Regions from separate parts of the Paenibacillus sp. S28 genome, predicted to be linked through region 1. Evidence: predicted binding sites of a transcription regulator. Region 1 holds the regulator's gene; each other region holds the start of a gene.

What was found. Region 1 encodes Rex, which represses fermentation and respiration genes when NADH is low (regulators of the CRP and FNR family bind a similar motif). Its sites were predicted from a motif close to TTGTGAAATATTTCACAA; they were not measured.
Region 2: a site for Rex is predicted at 1,545-1,562, ahead of IAE55_RS18070 (cytochrome ubiquinol oxidase subunit I). Genes of this name have one in related genera too.
Region 3: a site for Rex is predicted at 1,129-1,146, ahead of pflB (formate C-acetyltransferase). Genes of this name have one in related genera too.
Region 4: a site for Rex is predicted at 1,888-1,905, ahead of IAE55_RS24765 (cytochrome ubiquinol oxidase subunit I). Genes of this name have one in related genera too.

Annotation. Positions count from the first base shown of each region.
Region 1 covers NZ_JACVTM010000002.1:662,673-665,824, forward strand. The annotation lists gene dinG (ATP-dependent DNA helicase DinG) at 1-1,310, shown strand, start outside; gene IAE55_RS07605 (redox-sensing transcriptional repressor Rex) at 1,427-2,113, shown strand; gene IAE55_RS07610 (amidohydrolase) at 2,067-3,152, shown strand, end outside.
Region 2 covers NZ_JACVTM010000007.1:74,245-77,396, reverse strand. The annotation lists gene gap (type I glyceraldehyde-3-phosphate dehydrogenase) at 1-484, opposite strand, end outside; gene IAE55_RS18075 (TetR/AcrR family transcriptional regulator) at 706-1,305, shown strand; gene IAE55_RS18070 (cytochrome ubiquinol oxidase subunit I) at 1,686-3,050, shown strand; gene IAE55_RS18065 (cytochrome d ubiquinol oxidase subunit II) at 3,047-3,152, shown strand, end outside.
Region 3 covers NZ_JACVTM010000008.1:103,911-107,062, forward strand. The annotation lists gene adhE (bifunctional acetaldehyde-CoA/alcohol dehydrogenase) at 1-337, shown strand, start outside; gene mobA (molybdenum cofactor guanylyltransferase) at 442-1,065, shown strand; gene pflB (formate C-acetyltransferase) at 1,176-3,152, shown strand, end outside.
Region 4 covers NZ_JACVTM010000012.1:106,502-109,653, forward strand. The annotation lists gene IAE55_RS24750 (iron ABC transporter permease) at 1-640, shown strand, start outside; gene IAE55_RS24755 (hypothetical protein) at 702-1,004, shown strand; gene IAE55_RS24760 (hypothetical protein) at 1,285-1,767, shown strand; gene IAE55_RS24765 (cytochrome ubiquinol oxidase subunit I) at 2,053-3,152, shown strand, end outside.

The DNA.
Region 1 (3,152 bases):
CCTATGAGCAGGCCGGTGAATGGACCGCCGTTATCGACCGGATGAGCGAGGATTTGGTCGATGTTAAAGAGCACTGGGACAAGCTGAGCGAATTGCTCTTCGGTCTGCTTCCGGAACGGAGCGACGCTGCTCCCGGCGACGGCGGCCAGTATACGCTGCGCCTTCAGCCGGGGAAAAAGCCGAAAGAGTGGGAGACGCTGGCGGCGCTCGAAAACCAGATTTTTGTCACGGTAGGGGAAATCGTCCGCAAAGGCGAAAAGATGCTGTCCGAATACAAGGAGGAGCAGGATGATTACGGTTCCGACAGCCTGATCACCGATATCGGCGGGCTGCTCAAGGACCTCAGCTCCGAGCGGGAGAATCTCCGGTTCTTTATGACGCTGAACGACGAAACCGTCGTGTACTGGATGGAGGCGAGCGGCCATTTCCGCAGCAAATCGCTCCAGCTGTACGCTGTTCCGGTTGACGTCAGCAAGCAGCTCAAGGAGCTGTTTTTTGATAAGAAAAAGAGCGTCATCCTGACGTCCGCCACCTTATCCGTAGATAAATCGTTCCAGTATATGATCGACAACCTTGGACTGCAGGAGGACCAGGACAGCGGACGCCTTGTGACGGTCCAGCTTCCGTCCCCGTTCCGGTACAGGGACCAGGCGCTGCTCGTCATTCCGCGGGATTTTCCAAGCGTGAAGGGAAGCGTCGGGGACGCCCTGTTTGTCGAAACGCTGGCCCGCTCACTCGCGGACGCTGCGATCGCGACCCACGGCCGAATGCTGGTGCTGTTCACCTCGTACCGCATGCTGCGCCAGGTATACGAGCCGCTGAAAGAAGCCCTTGCACAAAGCGACATCGCCGTGCTTGGACAGGGCGTAGACAGCGGCAGCCGCACGAAGCTGATCCGGCGGTTTACGGACAGCAGCGCTTCGGTGCTGCTTGGAACGAGCAGCTTCTGGGAAGGCGTGGACATCCCGGGTGAAGCGCTGACGTGCCTGGCCATCGTCCGGCTTCCGTTCCAGCCGCCGAACCATCCGCTGGTGGAAGCGAAGAGCGAGCTGCTGCAGCGCCAGAAGAAGAACCCGTTCATGAAGCTGTCGGTCCCGCAGGCCGTCATCCGCTTCAAGCAGGGCTTCGGGCGGCTGGTCCGCACCGCCCATGACCGGGGCATCGTCATCGTATACGATACGCGCGTCATCGAATCGTATTACGGGAAGTACTTCCTGTACTCGCTGCCTGGACCGAAAATGGAGCATATGCAGACAGACCAGATGGTTCCGCGCATCTCTGAATGGCTTCATCAGGACGGTGTGTCTTAAATGAGTCCATTAGATAGAATGAACTAAAGCGGTTAGAACAGGAAGTTCAATGCAAAACTTTAGTTCAATCTATATAACCAAATAAATATTCAAGCCGTTCAATAGGGGGAACATGCATGAAATCGGAGAAAATATCCGAGGCGGTTGTCCGCAGATTGCCTATATATCTTAGATATCTAAATGAGCTGAACAAACGGGAGGTGGCCACGGTCTCCTCCCAGGAGCTCGGGCAGAAGCTGGATCTCAACCCGGCGCAGATCCGCAAGGATTTGGCGTATTTCGGGGATTTTGGCCGTAAGGGGATAGGGTATGACGTGTCCTATCTCATCGAGAAGATCCGTCAAATTCTGAATTTGGACCAGCAGATCAACGCGGTGCTGGTCGGAGCGGGGAATCTTGGTCAAGCTTTGTCCAACTATAACTTTTACCTGAAGGAAAATATGAAGATCGTGGCCGTGTTTGACGCCAATCCGTCCAAAATCGGCACGCGCATCAACACCTTGACGGTACAGGCTATGGATGAGCTGAAAGAAACGATACAAAGTAAAAATATCCGGATCGGGATTATTACCGTCCCGGATTTCGAAGCGCAAAACGTCGCCGATCAGCTGATTGCGGCCGGGATCGAAGCGATTCTGAATTTTGCGCCGACGATTCTGAAGGCGCCGGCTAGCATCCGGATCCATGCCGCCGATTTTACGACGGATTTGCTCAGCCTCGCTTATTATTTGAACAACGGAAAGGACGACACGGAAGATGACGGACAATTTGAAGAGCTCGAGCAGCCGGAGCGCCAATCCTAAATGGGCCATCAAGAACGGCAGCTTTGCCGTTTTGCGGCCGGAGCAGCCGGTATTGAACGGCTGGATGGTCATTGAGGGCGACCGCATCACCTATATCGGTGAAGAGGAGCCGCAGCTGGAGGAGGGCGTACAGGTCGTCGACGGCACGCATTTATTTTTTATGCCGGGCCTGATCAACACCCATGGACATACCGCCATGTCGCTGCTGCGCGGTTACGGAGATGACATGGTGCTCCAGGAATGGCTGCAGGAAAAAATGTGGCCGATGGAAGCGAAATTCATGTCCAGTGACGTCTACTGGGGGACTTCGCTGTCGGTGCTCGAAATGCTGAAGGGCGGCACGACGACGTTCCTCGATATGTACGATCATATGGATCAGGTGGGCAAAGTGGTGACTGAATCCGGCATGCGCGCTGTCCTGACCCGCGGTGTCATCGGCCTGTGCCCGGAGGATGTGCAGCGGCACAAGCTGAACGAAGCCATTCAGTTCGCCAAGGACTGGCACGGGCAGGCAGACGGCCGGATCACTGCGATGATTTCTCCGCATGCACCATACACATGCCCTCCTGATTTTATCGAGAAGTTCGTTCAGGCGGCGCATGACCTGGATCTTCCGATGCATACGCATATGTCGGAGACCAAGGCGGAAGTGGAGCAGAATGTGCGCGATTATGGAACGCGTCCGGCGATTCATTTGGAGAAGCTCGGCATGTTCTCACGGCCGACGATTCTGGCACACGCGGTCCATTTGACAGACGAGGAAATCGACATTTTGGCGAAGCATCACGTGACGGTATCACACAACCCTGGCAGCAACCTGAAGCTGGCGAGCGGTGTGGCCCGCGTTACCGACATGATGCAGGCAGGCATTACGGTTTCCCTGGGAACCGACAGTGCGGCGAGCAACAACAATTTGGACATGTTTGAAGAAATGCGCCTTGCTGCTTTGATACATAAAGGCGTCTCGGGAGATCCGACGGCGGTTCCCGCGGCGGAAGCGCTGCGTATGGGCACGATCTACGGAGCCCAATCCTTGTTC
Region 2 (3,152 bases), on a different contig from region 1:
CTTTAGCCATAGGGGCCAGGCAGTTGGTTGTGCAGGAAGCGCCGGAAATGACGGTTTCCGTTCCGTCCAGTGTGTCATGGTTCACGTTGTATACGATTGTTTTCATGTCGCCTGTAGCGGGGGCAGAAATGACGACTTTCTTCGCTCCGCCTTTCAGGTGAAGCTCGGCCTTTTCTTTCGTGGTGAAGAAGCCTGTACATTCGAGAACAATATCAACGCCAAGCTCTCCCCAAGGAAGCTCTTCAGGATTCCGCTTAGCCAGAACCTTAACCTCTTTGCCGTTTACTTTGAAGGCTCCGTCATGGACTTCAATGTCACCGTGAAAAGTGCCTTGCGTCGTATCATATTTGAGCAGATGAGCTAACATTGTAGCGTGCGTAAGGTCGTTAATCGCTACAACCTCGACGCCTTCCACATCTTGAATTCGGCGAAAAGCGAGTCGTCCGATTCGTCCAAAACCGTTTATACCTACTTTTACAGTCATTGAAAAATCCCCCTATAAGTTTTATTTATTCCAACAAGCCAATGCCTGCAATGAAATGAAAATGACCCAGCGCTATTTCATTCCAGAATGGCTTGTTGTATAATGCGAAAAGAGACCGATCGGTATTTTTTATATTAGCATGATATTAGTGAATTGCAAGGACGAATTGGATAATTCGTTTTAAACAAATGAAATAAAATACGGTTCATACGGAGGAGCTCATGAAAAAAGGGGACAGAACACGGGAACACATCATTATGAAATCGGCTGAAATTTTTAACCAGAGAGGATATGCCGGTACATCGCTAAACGATATTATTGCCGACACAGGAATTAAGAAGGGGGGCATCTATCGACATTTTGCCAGTAAAGACGAGATAGCGCTTGAAGCCTACAATTATGCTTCCAGTATGGTCGCCAGTAAATTTTCTGAAGCGGTCGATCAAGAGCAGTCTGCGTCAGGAAAGTTGGTTGCTTTTTTTCGTGTCTATGAGAATGTCGTCAACGATCCCCCATTTATTGGCGGATGTCCCATGCAGAATACAGCTGTAGAAAGTGACGATACTCATTTGGAGCTTTGTGGTCAGGCAAGGCAAGGGATGCATACCTTCTTGGATATGATGAAAAGTATTATTCGTGACGGCATTCAAGCTGGGGAGTTTAGGGAGGATCTGGAGGTTGATGCGCTAGCATCATTTGCATTTTCCTTGTTGGAGGGAGGGATTTTACTCAGCAAGTTGGATGGGGATAACAAGCACATGCTAATGAATACAAAAATCTTCTCGTCCTATTTGCAGCAATGCTGCTTAAAGACCTGTTAATCTGGTGTACTGGCACATCGGAATGGAGCTTGCAGCTGTCTTATGCAATAGCCCAAACGGGTGGTTTTTATATTTTTCACGGAGTTGTAAGAAAGAATTGATCTTTACTTGAACGTTTAGAGGAGAAGGTGTGACCACGATTGCAAGGCTAAACGTCGTATATATAATAAATTTTAAATATCAGGTTTTGTAATATTTCAACTGCATTTCTCACAAATTTGGGGAAATGCCAACGTACTATGTGAAAAAGTTCTCTTTTTATTCACGAAGGAGCAAAGCATTCTGTCAGCCCCCGAAGGTCGTAAAGTTTAACGTCTAAACCTGATGTTTTATTTTTTTCATTTTGTGTACAGGAACAGTGTTGAAGGGAGGCAGTTAATATGGGAATCGATACGGTGCTATGGAGTAAACTCGTGACTGGAATGACACTAGGATTCCACGCTATTTTCGCGACACTTGGCGTGGGTATTCCATTAATGATTTCACTCGCCGAGTTTATCGGTATTCGTAAGAAAGATCTTCACTATATTCTAATGGCAAAGAGGTGGTCACGAGGGTTCGTTATCTCTGTTGCAGTAGGCGTAGTCACAGGAACAGCAATTTCGTTGCAACTCTCCTTGGTATGGCCCAATTTTATGAAACTTGCGGGAAATGTTATTGCGCTCCCATTGTTTATGGAAGTGTTCGCCTTCTTTTTTGAAGCCATTTTCCTAGGGATTTACCTGTACACGTGGGAACGGTTTAAAAACCCGATGATGCATTGGTTACTAACGATTCCTGTTGTCATCGGTGCAGGGATGTCAGCAGTATTTATCACGACAGTAAACGGATTTATGAATCAACCTGGGGGATTTACGTTTGAAGGAGGACAATTCACAGCCGTTGACCCCGTTCAAGCAATGCTGAGTACGGCAACATTCTCCAAGGTGTTTCATGTATTAAGTTCGGCCTATTTAACAGGAGCTGCTCTGCTGGCAGGTGTTGCAGCATTTGCAATACTTCGAAAAGGGGTTTCAGCATACCACAAAAAAGCCTTAAAGCTGATGATGGGCGTCGTCCTCCTGTTCGGATTGCTCAACACGTTAGCCGGGGACGTATCCGCCAAGTTTTTGGCCGAGCATCAGCCGGAGAAGCTGGCCGCTGCAGAATGGCATTTCGAGACTGAAAACGGTGCGGACCTGGTTTTATTGGGATGGCTTAACGCTGAGCATGAAATCATTGGGGCGCTTCATCTTCCGAAATTTCTCAGCTTCCTGGCCTTTGGAAACTTTAATGCGAAAGTGATAGGGCTCGAAGAGTTTCAGACGGATGAACGTCCACCGCTCCTTGTTCATTATTTGTTCGACTTGATGGCAGGAATCGGATTCACATTATTGGGAATTTCGCTGCTGTATTTTCTGTTTGTAATCTGGAAAAAGCGTAACGAACTCAACAAGTGGTTGCTGCGAATGATTGCATTAGGAGCACCGCTTGCTTTTTTAGGAGTTGAACTGGGGTGGTTTTACGCAGAACTCGGCAGGCAACCTTGGATTATCCGAGGATATATGCGAGTAGAGGAAGCGGCTACGACATCCCCAAGCGTCAGGATCCTTTTTTTCTTTTTCCTTCTACTATACATCGTATTGGGAACCGTAAGTGTTCTTGTGCTTCGTCGCATGTTCAATAATAATCCGGCAGAAGTTGAGATGGAGACGTGGACGCAGCATGCAAGCGACAAATCAACATTGAAGGGTGAGCACACATGATGAATTACGAATTGATTGGAATTTCAGTGCTCTGGTTGTTTTTGTACGGATATATCATCATCGCTTCCATTGATTTTGGCGCAGGTTTCTTTGCCTTTTATG
Region 3 (3,152 bases), on a different contig from region 1:
TGCGCAGAAACCGACGAAGTTCGCGTCGTTCCCGAAATACAACCATTTCGTGGCCGACCTGCGCTATGCGGAAATCGCCCGGATGCTCGGTCTGCCGTCCCGGAATACAGAGGAAGGCGTCAACAGCCTGATCGAGGCGGTGCGCAAGTTGAACCAGTCGCTGGGCATTCCGGAGAAATTCCAGGATCTCGGCTTTGATCCGGCCGATTTCGAGGCCAAAGTGGATTATTTGGCCGACCGTGCGTTCGAAGACCAGTGCACGACGGCCAACCCGCGGATGCCGCTGGTCAGTGAACTGGCGGACGTTTACCGGAACGCCTTCTACGGCAAATTCTAGGAGCTGCACCGCATGATCCAGCCGGCTGTCGACCGAAAGCGTCGGCAGCCTTCTTGTTTCAGAATCGTGATGTGCGTTGATCGCAGTGGAAAGGAGTGATTCATATGCTGTCCGGCGTTATTTTGGCAGGCGGCAATCATGGTTCTACGAAAGGCGCACCTACCCTATTCCGGATGATTCAAGGAGAAACGCTGCTGCAGCGGCAGGTCCGTGAAATGCGGAAGTGCTGCGGCGAGATTACGATTGTGACGGACGATCCCCGGCCGCTGCTTCGCCAGGTGGACCGGGATATCCGGATCATTACGGATTATTATGTCGGAAAAGGAATGCTTGGCGGCATGCACGCGGGCCTCTCCCTGTCTAAACACCGGGCCGTGTGGATCATCGGGTGCCACATGCCGTATCCCTCGGCCGACGCCGCTGAGCTGATGGCGCTGAGGCTGGAGGACGGGCTCGACGCCGTCCTGCCGATGATCGGCGGCAGGCTCCATCCGCTTCACGGTATTTATGAACGCTCCTGCGCCGTGTATTTTGGGCAGTTTTTGGAGAGCGGCCATACGGAAGCTGATGGTCTGGTTCGCCAGCTTCGTTATCTGACGGTTGCGGAAACGGATTTCGGATATCAAGGCATGGACGGCGGCTTTGTTCGCACACTCGAAGATGCTTGGGGAGATGCGCTGACCGAATTTTTGGCTGACGAAGGGAAAGCATCAAAATCGTTCAAATAAAAATATGCGGCAGCGAAGATGGTGAGAAAAGTGAAAAGAGTGAGAAAAATCACTGTCTTTAACCTGTGAAAAAAGTAACATGAAAGCATAGAAAACGGAGGTGCTTGATCATGGCGATGAAAGAAAGCGAAGTAAAGAACCGGGCTGGATTCGAGGAGGCATGGCGCGGTTTTGCGGGAGGCAGCTGGCAGAAGAATATTGACATCAATTCATTTATCGGGTGCAACCTCACATCGTATGAGGGCGATGAGCAGTTCCTTGCGCCGCCAACAGAGAACACGCTGGAGCTGTGGGAGCAGGTCAGCCAGCTGTTGAAGGAAGAGCGGGAGCGGGGCGGCGTTCACGACGTGGACGTGAACACGGTCTCCACCATAACCTCGCATGCACCGGGATACATCGACCAAGACAAGGAAACCATCGTCGGATTGCAGACCGACGCACCGCTTAAGCGTGCCGTTCAGCCGTTCGGCGGTATCCGGATGGTCGTCGATGCCTGCAATGCATACGGGTATCAATTGAACCCGGAGCTGGAGCGCATGTTTACCGATCTGCGCAAGACGCATAACCAAGGCGTGTTTGACGCCTATACGTCCGAGATGCGAGCAGCCCGCAAGGCCGGCATTATCACGGGCCTTCCGGATGCCTACGGACGGGGCCGGATTATCGGCGACTACCGCCGCGTGGCGCTGTACGGTGTCGACCGCCTCATCCAGGGCAAGAAGGAGGAGTTGCTCCAGCTCGAAGTCGACGCGATGAGCGAAGACGTCATCCGGCTGCGCGAAGAGCTGTCCGAACAGATCCGAAGCCTCGGCGAGCTGAAGGCGATGGCCGCATCTTACGGACATGATATCTCGAGACCCGCGATGAACGCCAAAGAGGCGGTGCAGTGGCTCTACTTCGCTTATCTGGCAGCCATTAAGGAGCAGAACGGAGCGGCGATGAGCCTCGGCCGGGTATCCAGCTTCCTGGACATTTATATCGAGCGCGACCTCGCGGAAGGCACGCTGACGGAGAGCCTGGCGCAGGAGATCGTCGACCATTTCGTCATGAAGCTGCGGATCGTCAAATTTTTGCGCACGCCGGACTACAACGAGCTGTTCAGCGGCGATCCGACATGGGTGACCGAGTCGGTCGGCGGCATGGGGCTTGACGGCAAGACGCGCGTAACGCGGAACTCCTTCCGCTTCCTGCATACCCTCTACAACCTGGGACCTGCGCCCGAGCCGAACCTGACGGTGCTATGGTCGGCGCAGCTGCCGGAGAACTTCAAGAAGTTCTGTGCCAAAGTGTCGGCTGAGACCAGCTCGATCCAGTACGAGAACGACGACCTGATGCGTCCGCACTTCGGCGACGATTACGGCATCGCCTGCTGCGTATCCGCGATGCGGATCGGCAAGCAGATGCAGTTCTTCGGAGCCCGGGCCAATCTGGCCAAGGCGCTCTTGTACGCCGTCAACGGCGGCGTAGACGAGAAGAGCGGCGCCCAGGTCGGACCGGCCATCGCGCCGATCACGTCCGAGGTGCTGGACTATGAGGAATTGAAAGCGAAGTTCGACGTCATCCAGGATTGGCTGGCGAAGTTGTACATCAACACGCTGAACGTCATCCACTACATGCATGACAAATACTGCTACGAGCGCATCGAAATGGCCCTTCATGACCGGGATATTGTCCGGACGATGGCCTGCGGCATCGCCGGCCTGTCGGTCGTGGCCGACAGCCTGAGCGCCATTCGTTACGCGAAGGTTCGCCCGATCCGCAACGAAAAAGGGATCGCGGTCGATTTTGAAATCGAAGGCGAGTATCCGCAATACGGCAACAACGACGACCGAGTCGACCAGCTCGCCGTGGAGCTGGCAGAAGGGTTCATGAACCGGCTGCGCAAGCATAAAACATACCGCGGCGCGATTCCGACCATGTCGGTTCTGACGATTACGTCTAACGTCGTATACGGCAAGAAGACGGGCAGCACGCCGGACGGCCGCAAGGCCGGACAGCCGTTTGCACCGGGGGCGAACCCGATGCACGGACGCGACCGCAAAGGCGCGCTCGCTTCGCTGGCTTCGGTCGCCAAAATCCCTTACGAG
Region 4 (3,152 bases), on a different contig from region 1:
GGCTGCGGCCATCGTGGGCGCTGTGGGCGCAGCAGCCGTGGTGGGCGTGCTGTCCTGGCGGAAGGGGCTGGAGACCAGCACGTTGACGCTGGTCGGCATCGCCGTGTCGGCGGCCTGCGCCGCGGCGATCCAGTTCCTGGTCATCCGCTCCGGCATGGGGGCTGCTCCGGCGCTGGCCTGGCTGGCCGGCACCGTCTATGCCCGCGGCTGGAGCGATTTGATCAGGCTGGCTGCGCTGCTGATCGTCCTGCTTCCGGCGGCCTGGCTGATCGGCCGCCGGGCGGACCTGCTGGGATTCGGCGATGCCGTATCCCAGGGGCTTGGCCTGGCGCTGACGCGGGCCCGGCTGCTCACAGCGCTGATCGGCGTGCTCATCGCGGCCGCCGTCGTTCAGGCCGTTGGCACGGTCGGTTTCGTCGGACTGCTGGCACCGCACGCCGTCCGCCTGCTGACCGGGCATCATACCCGGCGCGCGGTCGTGCTGTCGGCGCTGCTCGGGGGCCTGCTGATGGTCGTATCCGATATCGTCGGCCGGCTGCTGATCGCCCCCAAGGAAATTCCGGTCGGTCTTGTCGCAGCGGTCATCGGAACGCCTTATCTGCTCTTTCTGATGTTCCGCTCCAACCGGCTCAGGAAATAGCCTTCCGCCCCGGCTCCCTTCGCCTCAGCTGGAATAAGCTGGGGTGAAGGGGGTGAGACGCATGACGACATCCAAGCATTATTCGGCAGCCAAGAAGTATATGAACCGCCGGGTAAAGATCAAGACGAAGTACGGAAGCACGTTCTACGGTAAGATCGTCAAGGTCAGCAGTTCCAAGGTATACCTGAAGGTTTCCTCGGTCTCGAGCAGTCCCGGTAAGGCGCATATCTCGTTTTTTCCTTTCATTCTGCCGCTCGTACTGTTCGATCTGCTGGTGATTGTGCTGGCGGACGGCCGTCACCATCATGTTCCGCATCCACACTATCCACACGGTCCGTATCCCGGCCCATACCGTCGTCTATAATCGGACTTGTTTCTGCGGCTAACAACCGTTTACACCAGGCGGATTTCGACAAAATGGCTGGTAAATGTTATCCTTTTGTCGTAATTTCATACAAAAAATGAAGCCGCACGCATGCCGCATTAAAGCGCTCTACATCCGGCAGCTGCGGGTTTCCCGCTTTGGAAGGCTCCCGAAAGGGGGCTTTTTTATATTTCCGGCACTTGGCACTATTTCTCACTTTGATTCTGTCCCTCAGAAGTAGTACATTATTAATTGAAATCATAAGGAGGTTTCCGAATTAATGTTCTATGAAGACAATGAGAATTTGAGCATCATGACCTACACCTTGAATAGCGGCATTAAAGGAACTGTACCTTTATCCAATAAGCAGATTCAGGAATGGATCGAGTGCTATCGCACAGATGCGAAATTCATCACAGCGATCGGTAAGGAGTTTTTCGGCCTGAATCCGGAGCTGGTCGCCGATTTTAAAGTGCATAATCGGTTCTCCAATTACGCTGAACTGATCAAGCCCGTAGTATCATCTTCGGAGCCAGACAACACGGATCAGCTCTCGAAGGCGTACGAAGAAAATCGGGTGTACTTCAAAGTCGATTGCAAATGCGGTACGACTTACACGACCTTTTCCCAATACTACACGACCAAATGGTATTGTTCCAAGTGCAAGGAAATCGTATTTTTGGACAAGAAGAAGGGCAGAGTGCCGACCGATAAGGGCGATGCCTGGTACATGACCAATAAATACTATGTGGCACGGGACTAGCATGATTTCACGAACGAGCCTGAAGCAGGCAACATATATAGAGGAACTGAAGAATTGGACGGCTGCGCCGAAAGGTGCGGGCGTCTTTTTTGTGCTTGAAGGGCCTCATTTTTTAATATTTTGTGACTTATTTCACAAAATTAACGATTTGGGCTTGGTATTGTGACATAAATCACAATATTCGGATTCAAAGTCTGCCATGATACAGGAAGAAACGATGAAGCCAAGTTATCGGAACCTGTTAGGCGGGTTTTAAGAATAACGACAGGAAAGAGGGAAGAGACGATGGATGTAGTTATGCTGTCACGTATCCAGTTTGCCGCGACGACGATTTTTCACTTTTTCTTCGTGCCGCTATCCATTGGACTGGTGTTCACGATCGCGATCATGGAAACGATGTATGTCGTCAAAGGCAAAGAAGAGTACAAACAAATGGCTAAATTTTGGGGTAAGCTGTTCCTGATCAACTTCGCTGTCGGCGTGGTGACGGGGATCTTGCAGGAGTTCCAGTTCGGCATGAACTGGTCGGCTTACTCCCGCTTTGTGGGTGACGTCTTCGGGGCACCGCTGGCGATCGAAGCGCTGCTTGCGTTTTTCCTCGAATCGACGTTTATCGGCCTGTGGATTTTCGGATGGGAGCGCCTGTCCAAAAAGGTCCACATGATCTGCATCTGGCTGGTCGCGTTCGGCACGGTGATGTCGGCGTTCTGGATTTTGGCGGCCAACTCCTTTATGCAGCGTCCGGTCGGTTTTACGATCCATAACGGCCGCGCGGAGATGAATGACTTTCTAGCTTTGATTACGAACGGCCAGCTGCTGCTGGAGTTCCCGCACACGATTCTGGCGGCTTTTATGACCGGGGCCTTTCTGGTCACCGGGGTCAGCGCCTACAAGCTGCTGAAGAAGCAGGATACCGCCTTTTTCAAAAAATCTTTTGCCATCGCGGTGATCATCGGGCTTGTGTCCTCGATCGGCGTGGCACTGGTGGGCCACCAGCAGGCGCAATATTTGGTGAAGACCCAGCCGATGAAAATGGCTGCGACCGAAGCGCTCTGGGAAACGAGCAGCGATCCCGCGCCGTGGACGGTCACCGCATTTATCGATACGAAAAATCAGACCAATACCGGGGAATTCCAAATTCCCTACCTGCTCAGCTTCTTGTCTTACAGCAAGTTTTCCGGCGAAGTGACGGGGATGAAGGAGCTGCAGTCCCAATATGAACAGCAGTACGGCCCAGGGGATTACATTCCTCCCGTGCGCACGACCTTCTGGAGCTTCCGCATCATGGTGGCCAGCGGCTCGCTGCTCATTGTGCTCAGCTTGTATGGCGCCTATCTTGCGGCACGCAAAAAGCTCGACAACCGAAACACCTGGTTTATGCGCCT